Regions from separate parts of the Paenibacillus sp. ov031 genome, predicted to be linked through region 4. Evidence: riboswitches for the same ligand, from Rfam matches in the RefSeq annotation. Region 4 holds a riboswitch; each other region holds the start of a gene.
What was found. Region 4 has a riboswitch for cyclic di-AMP ahead of BUA17_RS16420 (HAD family hydrolase). Riboswitches for the same ligand answer to the same signal wherever they lie in the genome.
Positions count from the first base shown of each region.

Region 1: linked by a shared signal. The riboswitch ahead of BUA17_RS30105 (C40 family peptidase) and the one ahead of BUA17_RS16420 (HAD family hydrolase) in region 4 are both predicted to bind cyclic di-AMP.
Region 2: linked by a shared signal. The riboswitch ahead of BUA17_RS00565 (C40 family peptidase) and the one ahead of BUA17_RS16420 (HAD family hydrolase) in region 4 are both predicted to bind cyclic di-AMP.
Region 3: linked by a shared signal. The riboswitch ahead of BUA17_RS08865 (3D domain-containing protein) and the one ahead of BUA17_RS16420 (HAD family hydrolase) in region 4 are both predicted to bind cyclic di-AMP.

Region 1 is NZ_FRDO01000014.1:28,176-32,514, forward strand. It holds gene BUA17_RS30095 (M1 family metallopeptidase) at 1-1,108, shown strand, start outside; gene BUA17_RS30100 (hypothetical protein) at 1,119-1,961, shown strand; cyclic di-AMP (ydaO/yuaA leader) riboswitch at 2,214-2,351, shown strand; gene BUA17_RS30105 (C40 family peptidase) at 2,355-2,825, shown strand; gene BUA17_RS30110 (GNAT family N-acetyltransferase) at 3,219-3,710, shown strand; gene BUA17_RS30115 (c-type cytochrome) at 3,864-4,223, shown strand.
Region 2 is NZ_FRDO01000001.1:109,520-113,858, reverse strand. It holds gene pelA (pectate lyase) at 1-673, opposite strand, end outside; gene BUA17_RS31495 (hypothetical protein) at 586-840, opposite strand; cyclic di-AMP (ydaO/yuaA leader) riboswitch at 1,254-1,385, shown strand; gene BUA17_RS00565 (C40 family peptidase) at 1,391-1,855, shown strand; gene BUA17_RS00560 (carboxymuconolactone decarboxylase family protein) at 1,960-2,289, opposite strand; gene BUA17_RS00555 (hypothetical protein) at 2,407-2,625, opposite strand; gene BUA17_RS00550 (hypothetical protein) at 2,749-3,078, opposite strand; gene BUA17_RS00545 (xanthine phosphoribosyltransferase) at 3,177-3,758, opposite strand; gene BUA17_RS00540 (YkvI family membrane protein) at 3,963-4,339, shown strand, end outside.
Region 3 is NZ_FRDO01000001.1:2,090,357-2,094,695, reverse strand. It holds gene BUA17_RS08875 (ABC transporter substrate-binding protein/permease) at 1-486, shown strand, start outside; gene BUA17_RS08870 (amino acid ABC transporter ATP-binding protein) at 473-1,195, shown strand; cyclic di-AMP (ydaO/yuaA leader) riboswitch at 1,481-1,677, shown strand; gene BUA17_RS08865 (3D domain-containing protein) at 1,680-2,348, shown strand; gene BUA17_RS08860 (polysaccharide deacetylase family protein) at 2,481-3,269, opposite strand; gene BUA17_RS08855 (prenylated flavin chaperone LpdD) at 3,419-3,763, shown strand; gene BUA17_RS08850 (PspA/IM30 family protein) at 3,893-4,339, shown strand, end outside.
Region 4 is NZ_FRDO01000003.1:548,020-552,358, reverse strand. It holds tRNA gene BUA17_RS16435 (tRNA-Leu) at 396-478, shown strand; gene BUA17_RS16425 (glutathione peroxidase) at 629-1,105, opposite strand; cyclic di-AMP (ydaO/yuaA leader) riboswitch at 1,473-1,648, shown strand; gene BUA17_RS16420 (HAD family hydrolase) at 1,766-2,164, shown strand; gene BUA17_RS16415 (HAD family hydrolase) at 2,330-3,022, shown strand; gene BUA17_RS16410 (Nramp family divalent metal transporter) at 3,163-4,339, opposite strand, start outside.

The DNA.
Region 1 (4,339 bases), on a different contig from region 4:
GCATGATTTTGCCTGGTCAGCCTCTCCTGATTTTGTTTATGCAGAAGAACCCTTCTCTGCTCCCAATGTGCCAGGCGTTCGAATCAAGCTGTATCTCGACCCTGCTCATGAGGATCTGAAGGAACGTTATTTCTACGCCGCCAAAGCAGCGCTATCCAATTATAGCAAGTGGTTTGGCCCTTATCCGTATTCCACACTGTCCATCGTTGTCCCGCCCAAATCAGGGAATGGCGCAGGGGGAATGGAATACCCTACCTTGGTCACCGCCTTCGGTGCAGATGATTCTGCTCCTGGTTACGATCTGGAACGCACGGTTGTGCACGAGATTGGGCATCAGTATTTTTACGGCATGGTCGCGAGTAATGAATTTGAAGAGGCTTGGCTGGACGAAGGATTCACCTCCTATGCAGAAGACAAAGTAATGGAACAGGAATACGGACTTATCCCGAATCTGCCCGTACAAGCTGGTCTCATTACTTCTCCAGCTTCACTGACACAGGACTCCTGGAAGTTTGATTCCCAGAATCAATATGCAGCAAACGTATACACACGAGGCAAGCTTGTATTACTTGGAATAGAACAACAGGTTGGTGCTAAAACGATGGAGCGTATTCTCTCGACCTATGTGAATAAATACCGCTTCAAACACCCTACTTCGTCTGATTTTCAAAAGGTCGTGGAGCAAGTGACGCGTACATCCTGGACCGATTATTTTAATCAGTATGTATACGGAGACGGCATGGCTGACTTTGCAGTGGAGAAGATCGCAATCAATCCTATCCTGAAAGGCGGTCAAACGTTGTACGAGTCGTCCATTACAGTGCAGAAAAAAGGCAGTGAATATAAGAAGGTGCCTGTTCGAATTATGTTCGAAGATGGGAAAACCATGACGAAAGAATGGGATGGTAGCGAGGAGCGCATTACCTACAAACTGACCTATACTTCCCCTGTTTCCTGGGCTATGACTGATCCGCTGTACACGATTGTGCTGGAGAACCATCATATGAACAATTTTCTGAATGCCGGACTGGATGAGCCAACTAAATCCCGCTGGAGCATGAGCGCAACCAAAATTATAGAAGCCATATTCGGAAGTCTGTCATGGTGAGGTGGATACAGTGAAAGCGAAAATACGTGAAGGCTGGTTTCTCGTCCGTCAGCATATGTTCATTGCGGCACTCTTATTTCTCTATCAATTAGTATGGGGATACTTTCTTTATCGAATGGTGCAGTCAGCTGTGGTTCCGCTGCTCCTGCGTTATCCTGACCCTGATACAGGGGAACTCAGTACGATTTTATTTAAAATGGAGAGCCAACTCGGTCTGACAACGAATCCGGAGGTTCACCGCTATTTATGGATTTTAGGGGCTATGCTGCTGATACGGATGATGATTAGCCCACTCATTCAGGCAGGGCTGCTCTACTCGCTCCAGCATTATAACCATTCGGAAGAGCGCATTCCATTCATTCGCGGTATCAAAAATTTATGGAAACCGATGCTGTTGCTCCACACCATTCGGACTATATTACTGCTGCTACCCGCTTATTGGCTCGCACCAAGGCTCTATTCCATCTTTATGGAAGGTTTTCATTCCCTCCATCTGCTCTTGCCTGGTATTCCCTATGTTGCTGGTTGGATTGTATACGGGTGGGTTATCCATCATGTCCTACTGTACATGCAGTTTGGTATCTCAGCTCCCGATGGGGAAGGCGGAGCACGTGGTACGTTTCAAGCTATATGGATTGCACTACGCCAAGTCATCACTCTAATCGGCATTGCTGTCCTGCTGGGCGGCCTTCATCTGTTGGTCTTTGGTGCCTTTACTTCAGCTTCATGGTTACTAACCGGCTTAACTGGTCTTATACTACAACAAACGTATCCACTTGCCCGGTGCTTGCTGAGCCTGTGGAAAATATGTGCCCATTTCCGCCTATGGCAGTCCAACTCGGTCAAAGATTAAATTAAACGGTTAAAAACGGTTACCATCTCTATGTAAAGTTGTATTCTTCAAATGCCGTTAAACAAGCAAACCTCGACCTTTCCCCGTCAAAGGTCGAGGTTTTTTTTGTTAATTTTGTTGTTAAACGTTGCCAAAGTGATATACCTCTGTTACAATAATCGCAGTGAGTTTTTAGTAACAACTTTGTAATCTTTACCTTCATATTTGTAACTACTTAAAATTTAATCGTCATTTCTTGATTTCGCAGGTGCATAACTAGCATAGCCAAATTCCTAGCACCTGGGAAGCGGGGGAACCAGTTATGGGTGAATTGATCTTGCAACAGAGGGATCATAGGGGACCTTCAACCGAATCCTTAAGCTAACCTCGCAGGCATTGGAAGGGGTATATCTCTTGTTTAAGAAGAAATTAACCGCAGCTGTACTCAGCCTCACATTCGCATTATCGCTTGGAGCAGGCAGCGCATTCGCAGATTCGAAAATGGACCAAGTTATTGATTCAGCAATGGGGACTACATACAAAAGCGGAGGAACAACGCTTAACGGCTTTGACTGCTCTGGATTCACAAGTTATGTATTCGACAAGCTGGGCATTGATCTGGCTCGCCAATCGAGTTCACAATTCGACATGGGTGATTCGGTATCCCGGATGGAAATGAGACCAGGTGATCTGGTATTCTTCAATACAACGGGCAAAGGGGTCTCGCACGTAGGGATCTTTGTAGGGGATGGAAAGTTTGCACACTCCTCTTCTTCTAAAGGAGTTACAATCAGCGCATTAAGCGAAAGCTACTGGGCTAACCGCTATGTTGGCGCTAAACGCATTATGAGCACGGACGCATATGAGACATTGGCCATCGACTAGGGACAAGCTGAGCAACGTCATGCTGTAACAATAACACTACTGTAACGAAGCATAATAGAACCGTCTGGTACATTCTCCGCAGGAATGTATCCGGCGGTTTTTTTGTGCTTCGTTTCCTTTAATGCGTTCGGGATAGCTACCAAACCTAACTTTAACTTTTTTTAAAGTTATTTTTCATTGCTTCGTCCGTGCTCTTATAATGTTTTTACCCATCCCACTATAATATAAACGAAATTACCGGAACTTTTGTTTCACTTTTTTTGAAAAACGAGGACTTGCCAAATGAACGCCTCTTTTGTAGAGTGGAAACAAGCTTAGATATGGAATGACATATGTATATGGACAAATCAAAATCATTATAGCTTGTTCACAATGAGAGGAGCGTGCAGTTGTATGGATGAAGCCCCTGTGACGTTTCACGTTGTGCCCATGCAAGAAGAACACGCGGAACTAATCTGCGATTGGCAGTATGACCCGCCTTATAATATTTATAGCTGGCTGCCCTGGGAGCAGATGAAAGCACTTGAAGTGGAATTCGGCGATCCCCAGCTACGGAAAGAACAATATGCGGTGGTGCTGGGAGAGGATCAGCAGATTTGCGGTTTTGCTCAATACTTCCCGCTTGAAGGTGTAACCCGCATCGGACTTGGCATGCACCCCGATCGATGTGGTCATGGTCAAGGAACGGCTTTTGTCTCGGCCATTGTGCAGGAAGCCATTCGCCGGAACCCTGCAAACGAAATTGATCTGGAAGTTCTGACCTGGAATGACCGGGCTATTCGTGTCTATCTCAAAGCCGGATTTGTTACGCAGGATACATACGAACGACAGACACCGGGTGGTTTGAAACCTTTTTACTGTATGGTCTATGAAGGTCCACGCTAATAACTAGGGCTTGAAATCACCCCAAAAAGTCCCCGGTTATGTGATTAGTTCAAAAAATTACCACAAAATGCTATGATGTCACTACAGGTTCCGTTATAATGATATGGATAGTTTCAAGTTAGATGATCTTTCATTCTGGAGGGGACATAAGGGATGCACAAATGGATCATGAGCGGGGTATTTTTTGCAGCGTGCGCTTTAGCTATTGTACTAATGTTTACGCTTCCAGGGAAAGAGGAAGTTGCAGAAGAAGCGAAACCGACGATGCCGCAAGTTACAATGGATGCAGGACAGGCTGAGGCACTGGTCAAAGCAAACTGTATTACCTGCCACGGTGATCAGCTTCAAGGGGGCATGGGCCCTAGTCTGCAGAAGATTGGCAGCCAGGACGATGTGGAGAAGATTTATACGACCATCGTCAAAGGTAAAAGCGGCGGTATGCCTTCGTTCAAAGACAAGCTGAAGGATGAAGAAATCGCGAATATTGCGATGTGGCTGGCGGAGAAGAAGTAATCCAAGATGTTCAAGGCGATCAGTTTGTGGCAGGGGGCATGTATAGAGAGTGTGATGGCTTCAATCATCCTCTGCTCTTTACTCATGCTCTAAACCACGCTGGCGCTAGACGCGCA
Region 2 (4,339 bases), on a different contig from region 4:
CAATTTCGTAAAAACGTGCCCAAATTGGCGATGCACCTGAATCAGCTACGAGTTTGCTATCTCCGTTTTCTCTGACATACTTGTATCCTGTAATTTTCACGTTGTTGAACCAGGCTTCTGCCGCTTGAATGGAAGCCTTAATTTTCGAGTTCGACGGTCTTGTTTTCAAAAACTTTACAATCGTACTGCTCTCTCCAGCACTTAGAGAAGGCACTTCATAAATCCTTGCTCCTGCAGGTTTTAGGGAGCTGGAATCATGCTGCTGTCCCCATGCAGTCAGTTTACCATTTGCTACAACCTGTGTATTGAGAATAGCATCTACACCTTTGGCAACTGATTTTTTACTGCGATCCGCAAGAGAGCTGTCGATGAATGAGAAATCACCTTTACGTGCACCTACTTCATCCAGCATGTACATGACATTAATCATGGCATCGTCGTTGAAGGTAATGTGTTTGTGATAGCCTGAGCTCTGGTATACTTGTGGCCATCCTCCATTGGAGTACTGCATATTTAACAAAAAGTTGATTCCTTTGATGGCAGCAGCCGAATATCGCGGATCATTTGTCTTTTTAAATTCCTTGGCTAATCTTCTAATTTCTGAGTATGTAGCTTTATTATCAATTGTAGATTTGGCCCACTCACCACTTGTTTTTTGTAATCCTTCTTCCATCCCCCGTCAGGACGTTGATTCTTCAAAATATCTGAGATACTTGCTGTCGTTCCAGATGCGTCTGCAGCAGATACCTTAGCAGCAGGCTGAAATACCATTCCGACAACAGAGAAAATCATTGTACATGCCATTACCAAAGATGCAAACCTTGCTTGTGCCTTCAACATCGTTTAGAACACTCCCCAATTCATTTTCTGCAAACTGTTTTCCTTGAGCGTCTCCCCTCCTTATATTTGTTTTTAAACTCAAACTATTTCTTTTCATCCAATAAGTGGATTATACAAAAAGAATTCTATGCAAAACAATAAATTTTGTCAATAATTGCAACAATATGTAACAAATTCTTTATCTTAACCTATAGGTATCGTCTAATCGAAATGTGAGAAAGCCAATAAATCATCCAATTTTTCTCCATTTGAAACAGTAGTTACTTTTTTGTCATCTATTAAAACCCAATATTCGAGTTATTTCTACATAAATAGCGATAATTCCGTTAACATTGAGATGATAAGAAGTGTTCAAAATCGGTTTGACATTTTCGCATTTATGCAATATAGTTTCAAAAGGTTACAAAAACTTAATTATTCATTTGCCGAGTTTCATGTTTGAAAACGGGGGAACCATTTTGGGTGAATTATTCTTATACATAGGAAATATAGGGAACCTTCTACCGAACCCTTAGCTAACTCCGTAGGCATCGAAGGGAGAACAAAAATTTTGAAAAAGCTTATCATCTCCATTTTTGGAGCAGCAGTTCTATTTACATCCGGTGCAGCAAGCACAGAGGCAAGCAGTATCAACACCGTCGTTAACAACATGACAGGCATACCTTACAAATGGGGCGGCACAACAATGGCCGGATTTGATTGCTCTGGATTTATGAGATATATTTTCAACAAATATAGCATTGAATTACCACGCACTTCCCAGCAACAAGCTAAGGCCGGAACTCCGGTATCCAAAGCTAATCTGCGTACTGGTGACATGGTATTCTTTAATACGATGGGCAATGGCATTTCACATACAGGTGTATATATCGGGGGCGGACAGTTCGCTCATGCTTCAAGCAGCAAGGGTGTCAGCATCACACAATTATCCAATCCTTACTTCAATGATCGTTACGTAACAGCACGCCGGGTAACAGGACAATTTATGTATAACAAAATGCTGGGCAAAATATAAGTTTGATTTGATATAGTGCAAAGAGGAGGCTCCGGGTGAATCCGGGACCTCCTCTTTGTTTGGGGCTTTTGTTTACAAATCCGGTGTGCTGTAGACTTCTATACTTAATGTAAAGCCTTCTGTACTCTCATTGCACCCTGAGACAGCGCATGGCCTCCACCTACCGCTCCAGCCACAGCAACCGTCTCCATAATCTCCTGATCGGTCGCTCCTTTGGCACGTGCCTCTTCCACATGGTAAAACGTACATACCTCATTGTTCGCAAACAGTCCAATACCCAGCGCAATCAGCTGTTTGGTCTTGGCATCAATCGCCCCTGCCTGAAAGCATTCTCCAGTGAACTCATGATAAGACTTCACCACAGCTGGCAGCACATCGCTTAATTCACCAATCTGATCTTTATAGGCATGAACCTTATCATTCATCAGTGTCATGGTTACCGCACATCCTCTCGGCTGATATGTTACAAGCTCTCACTGTACCTATCTTCTCTCCGGAGAGGTGTAATTATGCCAAAACATCCATGGTAAATGAACCTAAATAGGCATGTCCTATTCTTCGAGCAGGCTCTCGCGTGGTTCGCTGAACAATTGATATCGGTAATTCCGATCAAGCTTGACCACACGACGATTCTGACGGCGAATGAGTACCTGCTCCCCGTCCCAAGCCACTACAATACCTGTCACATCATTGGACTGAATCTCGTCCCGTACTACCCTTACTTTTTCACCCGATAAACGCAGTGCATCCAATTGTGCATCACTGATCATATTTATGGCGCCTACTTTCCCAAAAAAATTATTTACAAAAAGAGACCTAAATGAAAAGTCATTTAGGTCTCACGTGACTGTATTGGACTGTCATGTCATTCGAAAGTATGTCCCGACTGAAAGTTACCGCTGCGCGTGCTCTTTGCTGTCGTTCTTCTCAAACCAAAAATCAAGCACTTTGGCGGACATCACACGTTCTTCAAGGTACTCCACTTGATGCGGTGTAAATTGTTCTTTCCAAGAGAAGGACAACTCTTCGCACAAGCCTACAATCGTCAGCAATTCTGACCAGGCAACGTAGCGTTTGTACCAGAAAAATTGAGGATGTTCAATCATATAGGGATAAAGGTCATCGAATTCCGTATGTTTACAATCCAGGGCACGCTCAAAATGTACTTTCGATTCCGCCAGCTTATCAATAAAAAATTGTTCTGTTGCCGGTTGGTTACCCATGGTGTTGCCTCCTCTCCCTAACATAACCCCATTATAAATGAAATCAGCGGTCATGCAAAGGCATTGTTATAAAAATAGGCACTTTTTCCTTTAAAAAGTCACAATTCGTTATCGTCAAATTGCACGGTGCCATCGTTCAGTGAACGAATGCGCACCAACGCTTCAACCGGGATGCCCTGCTCACGAATAGTGCGCGCTCCGGCCTGAAAACATTTTTCGACCACGACACCGAATCCAACCAGTTCCGCTCCCGAACGTTCGATAATTTTGATGACACCACGAGCGGCATCGCCATTCGCAATGATATCGTCAATAAACAAAATACGGTCATTCTCATGAATATATTCGCGGGACACCATAATATCTGTTACGATCCCTTTGGTAAAAGAAGGTACTCTTTCACAGTAGGCGTCGGGGTCAGCCAAAAGTGTTTTTTTGCGACGGGCAAATACCAGAGGAACACCCAGTTCATGTGCGGCAGCAAAGGCGACCGGAATCCCGGAAGACTCCACTGTAATGACCCGAGTTACACCACTTTCACGAAAACGAGCGGCAAATTCACGTCCCATTTCCATCGTCAATGCAGGATCAATCTGGTGATTCAGCAGACCATCCAGCTTCAGCACCTGATCTGACATGACTACACCTTCTTGTAAAATTCGTTGTTTCAATACTTCCATAATTTGACCTCCCAAGCCTATCCTATGACGTAAAAGTATCATAGATCCGGCTATCAGTTCAAGCGAAATTGCCTTTGCTCTTGTCCAGAGCATAGAAATGACCCTATGTCACACTTCAATTGTCATGACTTTGATGGGTCAAGCATACCTTGTACCATGGCACCCGCATGTCCAAACTATTCAGGGGCCTGAGAGGGGAAACGCATGAAACAGGCATTTCGGGTGCTGCAGATCGCATTTACATACATTGGAACGGTAGTAGGAGCCGGCTTTGCAACAGGACAGGAGATATTGCAGTTTTTTACCCAGTATGGCAAATGGGCCACCATTACCATTGGCTTATCGACCATGCTCTTTGTCTGGTTAGGTACAAAAATGATGCTGATTGCCCATGATACCGGCTCGCGCTCATACGAAGATCTCAACAAGCATCTATTCGGTCATAAAGCAGGAAACTGGATTACCTGGGTTACCCTTCTTATTCTCATCGGAGTAAACAGTGTCATGCTGGCCGGAGCAGGGTCGGTCTTTGTAGAGCATCTGGGGCTTCATTACCAGACCGGACTGATTGTTACCCTTAT
Region 3 (4,339 bases), on a different contig from region 4:
GTTATTCGTGGTACACCAATGCTGGTTCAGTTGATGATTATCTATTACGGTCTTGCTCTAACGTTGGGGATTAATTTCACGCCGCTTCAGGCGGGGATTATCACACTATCCATTAATAGTGGTGCCTATCTTGCCGAGATTTTCCGCGCTGGTATACAGGGTGTGGATCGAGGCCAGTTGGAAGCAGCTCGTTCCCTGGGAATGGGTAGAGGTGCGGCAATGCGCTTCATCGTGCTTCCACAAGCGTTCAAAGCGGTGTTGCCGGCGATCGGTAATGAGTTCGTGACCATTATCAAGGAATCTTCCATCATCTCGGTTATTGGTATGGTGGACATTATGTACCAGGCAAGTGTAGTTAAAAACATTACGTACCAAGGAATGAATCCATTCCTGATTGCAGCGGCCATTTACTTTGTGCTGACGTTCATTTTGTCCAAGCTGCTGGGTCGACTGGAAAGGAAGTTGAGTGCAAGTGATAGACGTTAGACAATTACACAAATCATATGGAAATAACGATGTGCTCAAGGGCATTAACGTAACAATTGGTAAAGGCGAGGTTGTCGTGGTCATCGGTCCGTCCGGATCGGGGAAAAGTACCTTTTTGCGCTGTCTTAACTTATTGGAGCAGCCTACTTCCGGTGAGATTGACTTTGAGGGAGTTTCGATTACTGACCCTAAACACAACATTAATGCAACTCGTGAAAAAATGGGGATGGTATTCCAGCATTTCAATCTGTTCCCGCACAAAACGGTGCAGCAGAACATTACGATTGCTCCCATTAAAGTGAAAAAACAATCTGCACAGGAAGCGGAACAAATCTGCGCAGATTTGCTGAAGACGGTTGGCCTGTCTGACAAAAAAGACGCTTATCCTAATCAGCTGTCCGGAGGACAGAAACAACGGATAGCTATTGCAAGAGCGCTTGCGATGCAGCCGCATGTCATGCTGTTTGACGAGCCTACTTCAGCACTGGACCCTGAAATGGTCGGTGAAGTACTGGATGTCATGAAGCGGCTTGCAGAGGGCGGCATGACCATGGTTATTGTAACGCATGAGATGGGCTTCGCACGCGAAGTAGGGGACCGCATCCTGTTTATGGATGGTGGGGTTATTGTAGAAGAAGGAACACCTGCTGAAGTGTTTGGTGAGCCTAAGCATGCACGTACACGTGACTTCCTTGCTAAAGTGCTCTAATACATCCAAGTCATCATTAGGATGAATTGGATGAAAATGCAAAATATATACTGTGGATGAGAATTCTTATTCCCTCATAGATCCCTGTCGGCGACCTGTCGGCAGGGATTGTTTTGTTGCGTGTGAATACGCACGGAATTACATAAAAAGTAACGTTTCTGTCATCAACGATATAAGCTCAAATAGACATATTTTTGAAAAAGTCGCTTGAATTCAGCAAAAATATTGAAGTGAATTAGCCAGATGGTAACATTTACTACGACTCTTGGTTACAAAGTTGTGATATATTTGTTCCTGCCGAAACTTCCGGAGTTGGGAGTGTGGGGGATGTAACGATGCAGAGTGTGCTTGGGGAAGAATCATTTGCACACGGCTTGGGGTGAATTAGGGCTACATAAATTATTAATGTAATTGAACCTATAGGGTGGTTTCCTCCATCCGAATCCGACAACTAACTTCGCAGGCATAATGAGGGAGGAAGACCATGATTAACAAGAAACGTATAGCCAAAACAGCAACAGCTTTGCTGACAGCAGCAATGCTCATTCAGGCCGTTCCGGCTCATGCTGATTCAGTTCATGTGGCCAAAGAGGGGGATACCTTCTACACCTTATCCAAACAATATGGAGTTGGACTTAACGCTCTTATTAAAGCTAACAATGACATTTCAGCTTACAACATTTATGGTGGTTTGAAAATTACGATCCCTGGTAAAACAACGAACACAGCTTCTGCTGCAGCAGCTAAAACGGAGGCCAAAACGGTAACTGCCGCAAGCCTTGACGTTAATGCAGATAGTAAAGTTGTACAAGCCTGGGGTAAAACGTTTGATTACAGCAAAGCTGTCGACGTCAAAGCAACAGCATACTCCGCAGACGCTTCCGAAAATGGAGGATGGGGTGCCGTGGATTACTTCGGTAATCCGCTTGAATTGGGTACCATTGCAGTAGACCCAAGTATCATTCCATTGGGTACAAAGGTACTGGTGACAGGTCATACACATCCAGGACTGCCAAAACAGGCATTTGTAGCAACGGCTCGTGATGTGGGTAGTGCCATTAAAGGTCACAAGATCGATATCTTTATTCCTGGCAGCAAGCAATCCGTGAGCACATTTGGTATTCAGGATGTTGAACTTTACATTTTGAAATAAAATCAAAGCGTAGCTGCACATCATCATATGTGACTCCAACTAAATCTAAATTAAACAATAAAGGGTGTTCTTCCATCACAATAATGTGAATGAAGGACACCCTTTTGAATATCCGACTGCCGTAATCTAAACCTATTTACCCTTTGGCAGTTCCAGCATTTCGTCCAAAGTCACCAGCTCGTACCCGCGGTTTCGCAATTCCTCGATAACTTCAGGCAACGCCTCGATGGTACCACTCAGCTTCGATCCGACACCGCCTCCTGCATGTTGCAGAACAATGGAACCTGGTTTAACGGCCGACAGGATGTTTTGTTTGACTTCCTCTTTGGAGAGGCCCTTCCAGTCCAGGGAATCGACATTCCAGTTCACAATGCTGTAATGTTGTTTGGCTGCCCATTGCAGCTGTTGCTCATTAATGTCGCCATAAGGTGGACGAATCATTTTGGGCGTGTACCCCGCCAGATTCCGAATAATATCCCCGGTATGTAAGATTTGTTTGCGAAATGCATTCATGGACAGCTTACTGAACTCCGGGTGATTGTAGCTGTGATTGCCAACAATATGCCCTTCCTTTACCATGCGTTTCACTAAATCCGGATGTTTCTCAGCGCGATGTCCCACAATGAAAAACGTAGCCCGCACCTTGTATTTTTTTAGAATATCCAACACCTGCGGGGTGAACCGTGGATCAGGTACGTCATCAAAAGTCAGTGCGACCTTTTTTGTCGAGGGGCCATTGGTTTTGAACGTATCCGCATATTTCTGTCTGAGCTGTCCCAGAGTCAACTGTTCTTCTTCGGAAGAATCAGACTTCGAAGCAGGTTCGGTTTGCGGGCTTGAAGAAGCCCATAACTGAGCAGGAGCGTAACTTCCTCCCAGAAGAATGACCATGATGGATAACATTATGAGGCGTATACGCATGTTAGTGCCTCCTTTTCCCAAATTGCGTTCTCTTTGGTATGCCCGGGGCCATCCGTATTTATGCATAATGTGAGATGTTTCATTGCTGATTTATTAAATCGGAGCCATAATTCCACCATATATAAATAGAAAAGGACAGGTGGATCAGGATGAGTACATACGACTTAAATTCCGTTCGTTTACAGGTGATTGAGGCAGGGGAAGACAAGGTGTTTATGGTAACTGGAGGCAGATCACATATTGGAGCAGTAGCGACATTTTATCCAGACCGTGAGCGGGTAAGCGGGGCTACGATGCATATTCCGGGGCATAAAGAGCAAGAGCTGTGTGAAAGGCTCGCACGTAAGGCTGCCCTACATTTAAAAGTAACCGTGACCGTGATTATGGGGATTCACTTTGATGCAATTACGCGCATGCAGATTGATGAGATTGTGCAGACTGCAGAGAAGCTGCTTGATGAAGAGCTGTGCCAAACTAGTCAACTGATTCAATAGTTCGATGTACGCTAAGTAGGCTAAAATCGTTTTTTATGATTTTTTTTGTTAAAATTGAAACGAGTAGAACATTGCCACGTATGTATGTTTATATACAAGGATGAACTATCGACTAGGAGGAATACCATAATGTCCATTTTCAAACGATTGCGCGATTTAACGATGTCTAACATTAACTCTATTATTGACAAGGCAGAAGATCCGATCAAGATGACGGATCAATATATCCGAGATATGCAAGAAGATCTGGAGGACGCGGAGAAAGCTGTTGCTGCACAGATTGCCATTGAGAAGAAATTCAAGCAGCTGTTCGAAGAACAGGAAGCTCTCGTGAAGAAACGTGAGGAGCAAGCACATACAGCAGCGCGTGCACAGAATATGGATTTGGCTCGTCGGGCACTGGAAGAGAAAAAAGTGGCTGAAGAGAAGATGGCTGAATACAAAACAAGCTATGATCAAAACAAGGCTTCTGCCGATAACCTTCGTGGCAAGCTGGACGAAATGCGCAAACAGTTGACCCAAATGAAAAATAAACGTGAAACATTGGTTGCGCGCTACAACGCTGCAAAAGCTCAA
Region 4 (4,339 bases):
AATGTTATGTTAAATAACATTTATACTCCTTTTTGGTTCGCTATATGTTTGTAAATCCGAATTATATGATATATATATTCACATAAATATCCGCTTTTTGTCAATAGTTTCTTTGTTTTTTGAATATTAAATCTATTTAGTGTTATTTTATATAACTTTATGAGTTACTTTATACTAAGGGATATGAAGGATGGTAATACAAATAAAGTAGAGTGATCGGCCTAATCGGGTATACAAACGGGATTAAATTTAATCATATGCACTTCGTAGGAGAAAATGACGAGATTATACGATTTATGGAAGGAAAAGCGCAGTTAAAATGATATTTAGAAAAATGCTTTACTTTTAAACATGAACCGGGTATAATCAATTTTGTTGCCGATTATTTACGACATGCGGTCGTGGTGGAATGGCAGACACGCTATCTTGAGGGGGTAGTGGGTGTATACCCGTGGAGGTTCGAGTCCTCTCGACCGCATCATAAGAACGATAAAGAAGAAGCTTCCCGTATGGGAAGCTTCTTTTTTTTGTTTTATTTACAGTACAGATGGGCCAGACAAAAAAAGGTCACCCGTTTCCCCTGAATGCATGCTCATTCTGTCTGCTGGGGTCGGATGGCCTTTACTTGTTATTTAAGCAAATCTTTGATGTCCGCTTCAATTTTATCAGGTGTTGTTTTGGGAGCATACCGTTTCAGAACACGTCCGTTCTGATCCACAAGGAATTTGGTGAAGTTCCATTTGATGGCTTTGGAGCCGAGTACGCCTGGCGCTTCTTTGGTAAGGTGCTGGAAAAGAGGGTGAGCGCTTGAACCATTCACATCGATCTTCTCAAACATCGGGAAGCTAACACCATAGTTCATCTGGCAGAACTCGGCAATATCATCAGAAGAGCCTTTTTCCTGTGCAAACTGGTTGCTTGGAAAACCAAGAACTTCGAATGGGGAGTCTTTAAACTTATCCTGAAGCTCTTGCAGACCTTTGAATTGAGGTGTGAGGCCGCATTGGCTTGCTGTATTCACGATAAGCAGTACTTTGTCACGATAGTTGGACATTTCAACTTCCTGACCGCGAAGGGTGTTTACTTTGTAGTCGTAGACTGACATGAAAATCGCCTCCATTTCATATTCTTCTTTCTTCTATTATATTGATTACAATTAAATAATGCAAAATTAATATTGCTTTTTTAACTTAATTTGAAGCTGTCGTGTATGATCTGTGACTGATTTGCTACCTGAATTTCGCTAAAGAGAGAATTAGAGAGCTTTGATGAGATGGGTAGAGAATGGATACGTTGTAAGCGCTATTATTGATGTGAAATGGCAAAAATCCGTCGATTCGGTGATCTGCGCAGACTTTACACCAATATGGCACGGGTGTATGATTCATATCGTAATTCCAATTTAAATTAAATTTTACATGAAAAACGAAACAAACGATAATATCGCTCTGATTAATGATTATAAAAGAACGATGTTTTAATCGCTGAGTTTCCATTCATTCATGGGTGGGAAACGGGGGAACCAACAGGATGAACTGTCTAGGACAGTAGGCATCCATGGGGTGAATTTTCCGGTGACAGCCGGAAATAGGGCGACTCTCGCGCCCGAATCCGTCAGCTAACCTCGTAAGCGTTAAAGGGAGAGGCAACAAGCCGTACGCTGGTTCATAGTGTCTTTTTGCTATGGATTATTGAAGAAGCGTCCGGGAGGCCTTGGTCCCCCACGCTTCTTTTTTGTTGTCTTTTCACGCCAAGGGAGGAACGAATGATGGATAAAGAGATGATCTTAGTGACTGCTCCAAATGAAGCAGGACGTAAATTTATCAAATTGCTGATGTACAAAAAAATGCCGTTTGCCGTTCTGACCAACAGTGCAGGGGAAGAGCGCAGGCTCCGGAGAATCGGTGTGGAGCATGTCATTCGCATGAACACAGCTGCTGCTCAGAAATGGTTTTTGCCGCAAGGTAGTGTCGGCAATGTTTTTATTTTTGAAAATAGCCTAAACCTGACCTGTCGATATTTGCAGATCTGCCGCTCCTGGACATCCAAGTCCCTGTGTGTCATTACGGAACAAAGCCACCCCAAAGGGATCTATCGGGGAATGGGAGCAGACCGTATTGTATATTCCTTGAATGGGGAAGTTGGGTTTCTACTGAATGGCTAGTGGCTAGTACTATTCCTGTGATTGATCCAGTGTCAGCTGCCTGTTATAATTGAAATCATAAATAAACGGAAACTTGAGGAGACTCATGCATGTTGGTGGGTCTTCTTTTTTATGGTTTGGGAAATAGGGATATGGATTTCCTGTGGCTAACGAGGAGGAATAGGCGTGCCGGATGTACGTGGAATACAATGGTTGTTCTTTGATGTGGGGGATACGCTCGTGGACGAATGGGAGCCGGTAGATGATATTATCGGTCAGTTCGTTCGTGAAGCTTGTGCGCTCGGTTATCAGGTGGAGATGCAGACGGTGCGAGATATATTTGCCGCCTCTTACCGAAATTACGAGCAATGGCCGATGAAATTGGCTATTCGTACCCTTATCAGCGATGAGGGGCACCGGGAACAGATACAGGAGAAGCTAAAGTTCCGCAAAGAGCTTGAGCGCCCCTTTGCGTCAGCCGACGCTGTTCTCCAGACGTTGTCGCAACACTATAAGATTGGTATCATTGCCAATCAGAGTCCGGGGACGGAAAATCGGCTGGATAGCTACGGCTTGCGCAAGTATGTGGATGTGCTGGCCTGTTCGGCTGAAGAAGGAGTGTCCAAGCCTGATCCTGAATTGTATGCTGTAGCGTTGAAACAGGCGGGATGCAAACCTGAGGAAGCGGTCATGATCGGCGACAGGATTGATAATGATATTATTCCGGCTAAGAAGCTGGGTATGCACACGATCCGGATTTTGCAGGGTTATGGTAGATTCCAGCCGGAGCTTGCGGATGCAGAGCGTCCAGACTGGACTATTGAATCACTGGAGGAACTTCTTCCATTGTTAATGGTAACTCAAAATTCAGACAACTAAATAAGAGCAGTATTTAAGATCTAATCGGTATAATTAGGCTGCTGCTCAAACATATAAAAGGCTGATCGTCTCAAGGGGTACGTTACTTGAGTTGATCAGCCTTTTTGATTTAGACAAAATACCGCGTAGTTCCGTTTAACCTAGAACAACAGAATGGTCTGGATAATCAGATACACATTCAGGACAACGATAACTCCGGCAATGATCCAGGAGATGATTTTGAGCCACAGCTTGTTGGCAAAAGCCCCCATGCTTTTTTTGTCACTCGTAAACATTACCAGCGGAATGACGGCAAAGGGTAGCTGCAGAGACAGCACAACCTGGCTAAGAATCAACAGTTCTTCTGTTCCGTGCTCTCCAGCAATGGCTGTTACGATGACGGCCGGGATGATAGCGATCAGACGTGTAACCAGTCGACGAAGCCACGCTGGAATACGAATGTTCAGGAAGCCTTCCATTACAATCTGTCCGGACAACGTGCCGGTGAGTGTTGAGTTTTGGCCTGAAGCCAGCAGGGCTACACCGAACAGGATGCTGGCGATAGTGGTTCCCAGCAAAGGTGTCAACAGATGGTAAGCATCTGTAATTTCCGCAACCTGGGTCATACCCGCACTATGAAACACGGCAGCAGACACAATCAGGATGGCTGCATTAATGAACAGAGCTAGCGTTAAAGCGATGGTTGAATCCATGGTGGAATACAGAATCGCTTCTTTTTTTCCTTTTGGCGTCTGTTCAATCTGACGGGTCTGCACAATGGAAGAATGCAGATACAGATTATGGGGCATCACGGTTGCACCGATAATCCCGATGGCGATGTAGAGCATAGCTGGATTTTGCAAAATCTCAACATTCGGTACGAAACCATGCATGACGCCACCCATATCCGGTTTAGCGAGAAACAGGTCAATCCCGAAGCAGAGGGCGATGGTAGCCATTAGTACAATTACGAGGGATTCCAATGCGCGGAAGCCTTTATTTTGCAGCAAAAGAATGACCAGTACATCGACAGCGGTAATAATGACGCCGTATAACATGGGGATGTTGAACAGCAGCTTGAGCGCGATGGCTGAACCAATAACCTCGGCAAGGTCGGTGGCTGCAATCGCAAGCTCACACAAAATCCATAACACGATTACAACAGGCATGCTAAATCGTTCGCGGCAGGCTTGCGCCAAATCCCGTCCTGTGACAATCCCGAGCTTGCCAGCGAGAGACTGTAACACAACAGCCATTAAGTTCGAAATCAGAATAACGGACAATAACGTATAACCGAATTGTGAACCACCGGCAATATCCGTTGCCCAGTTCCCGGGA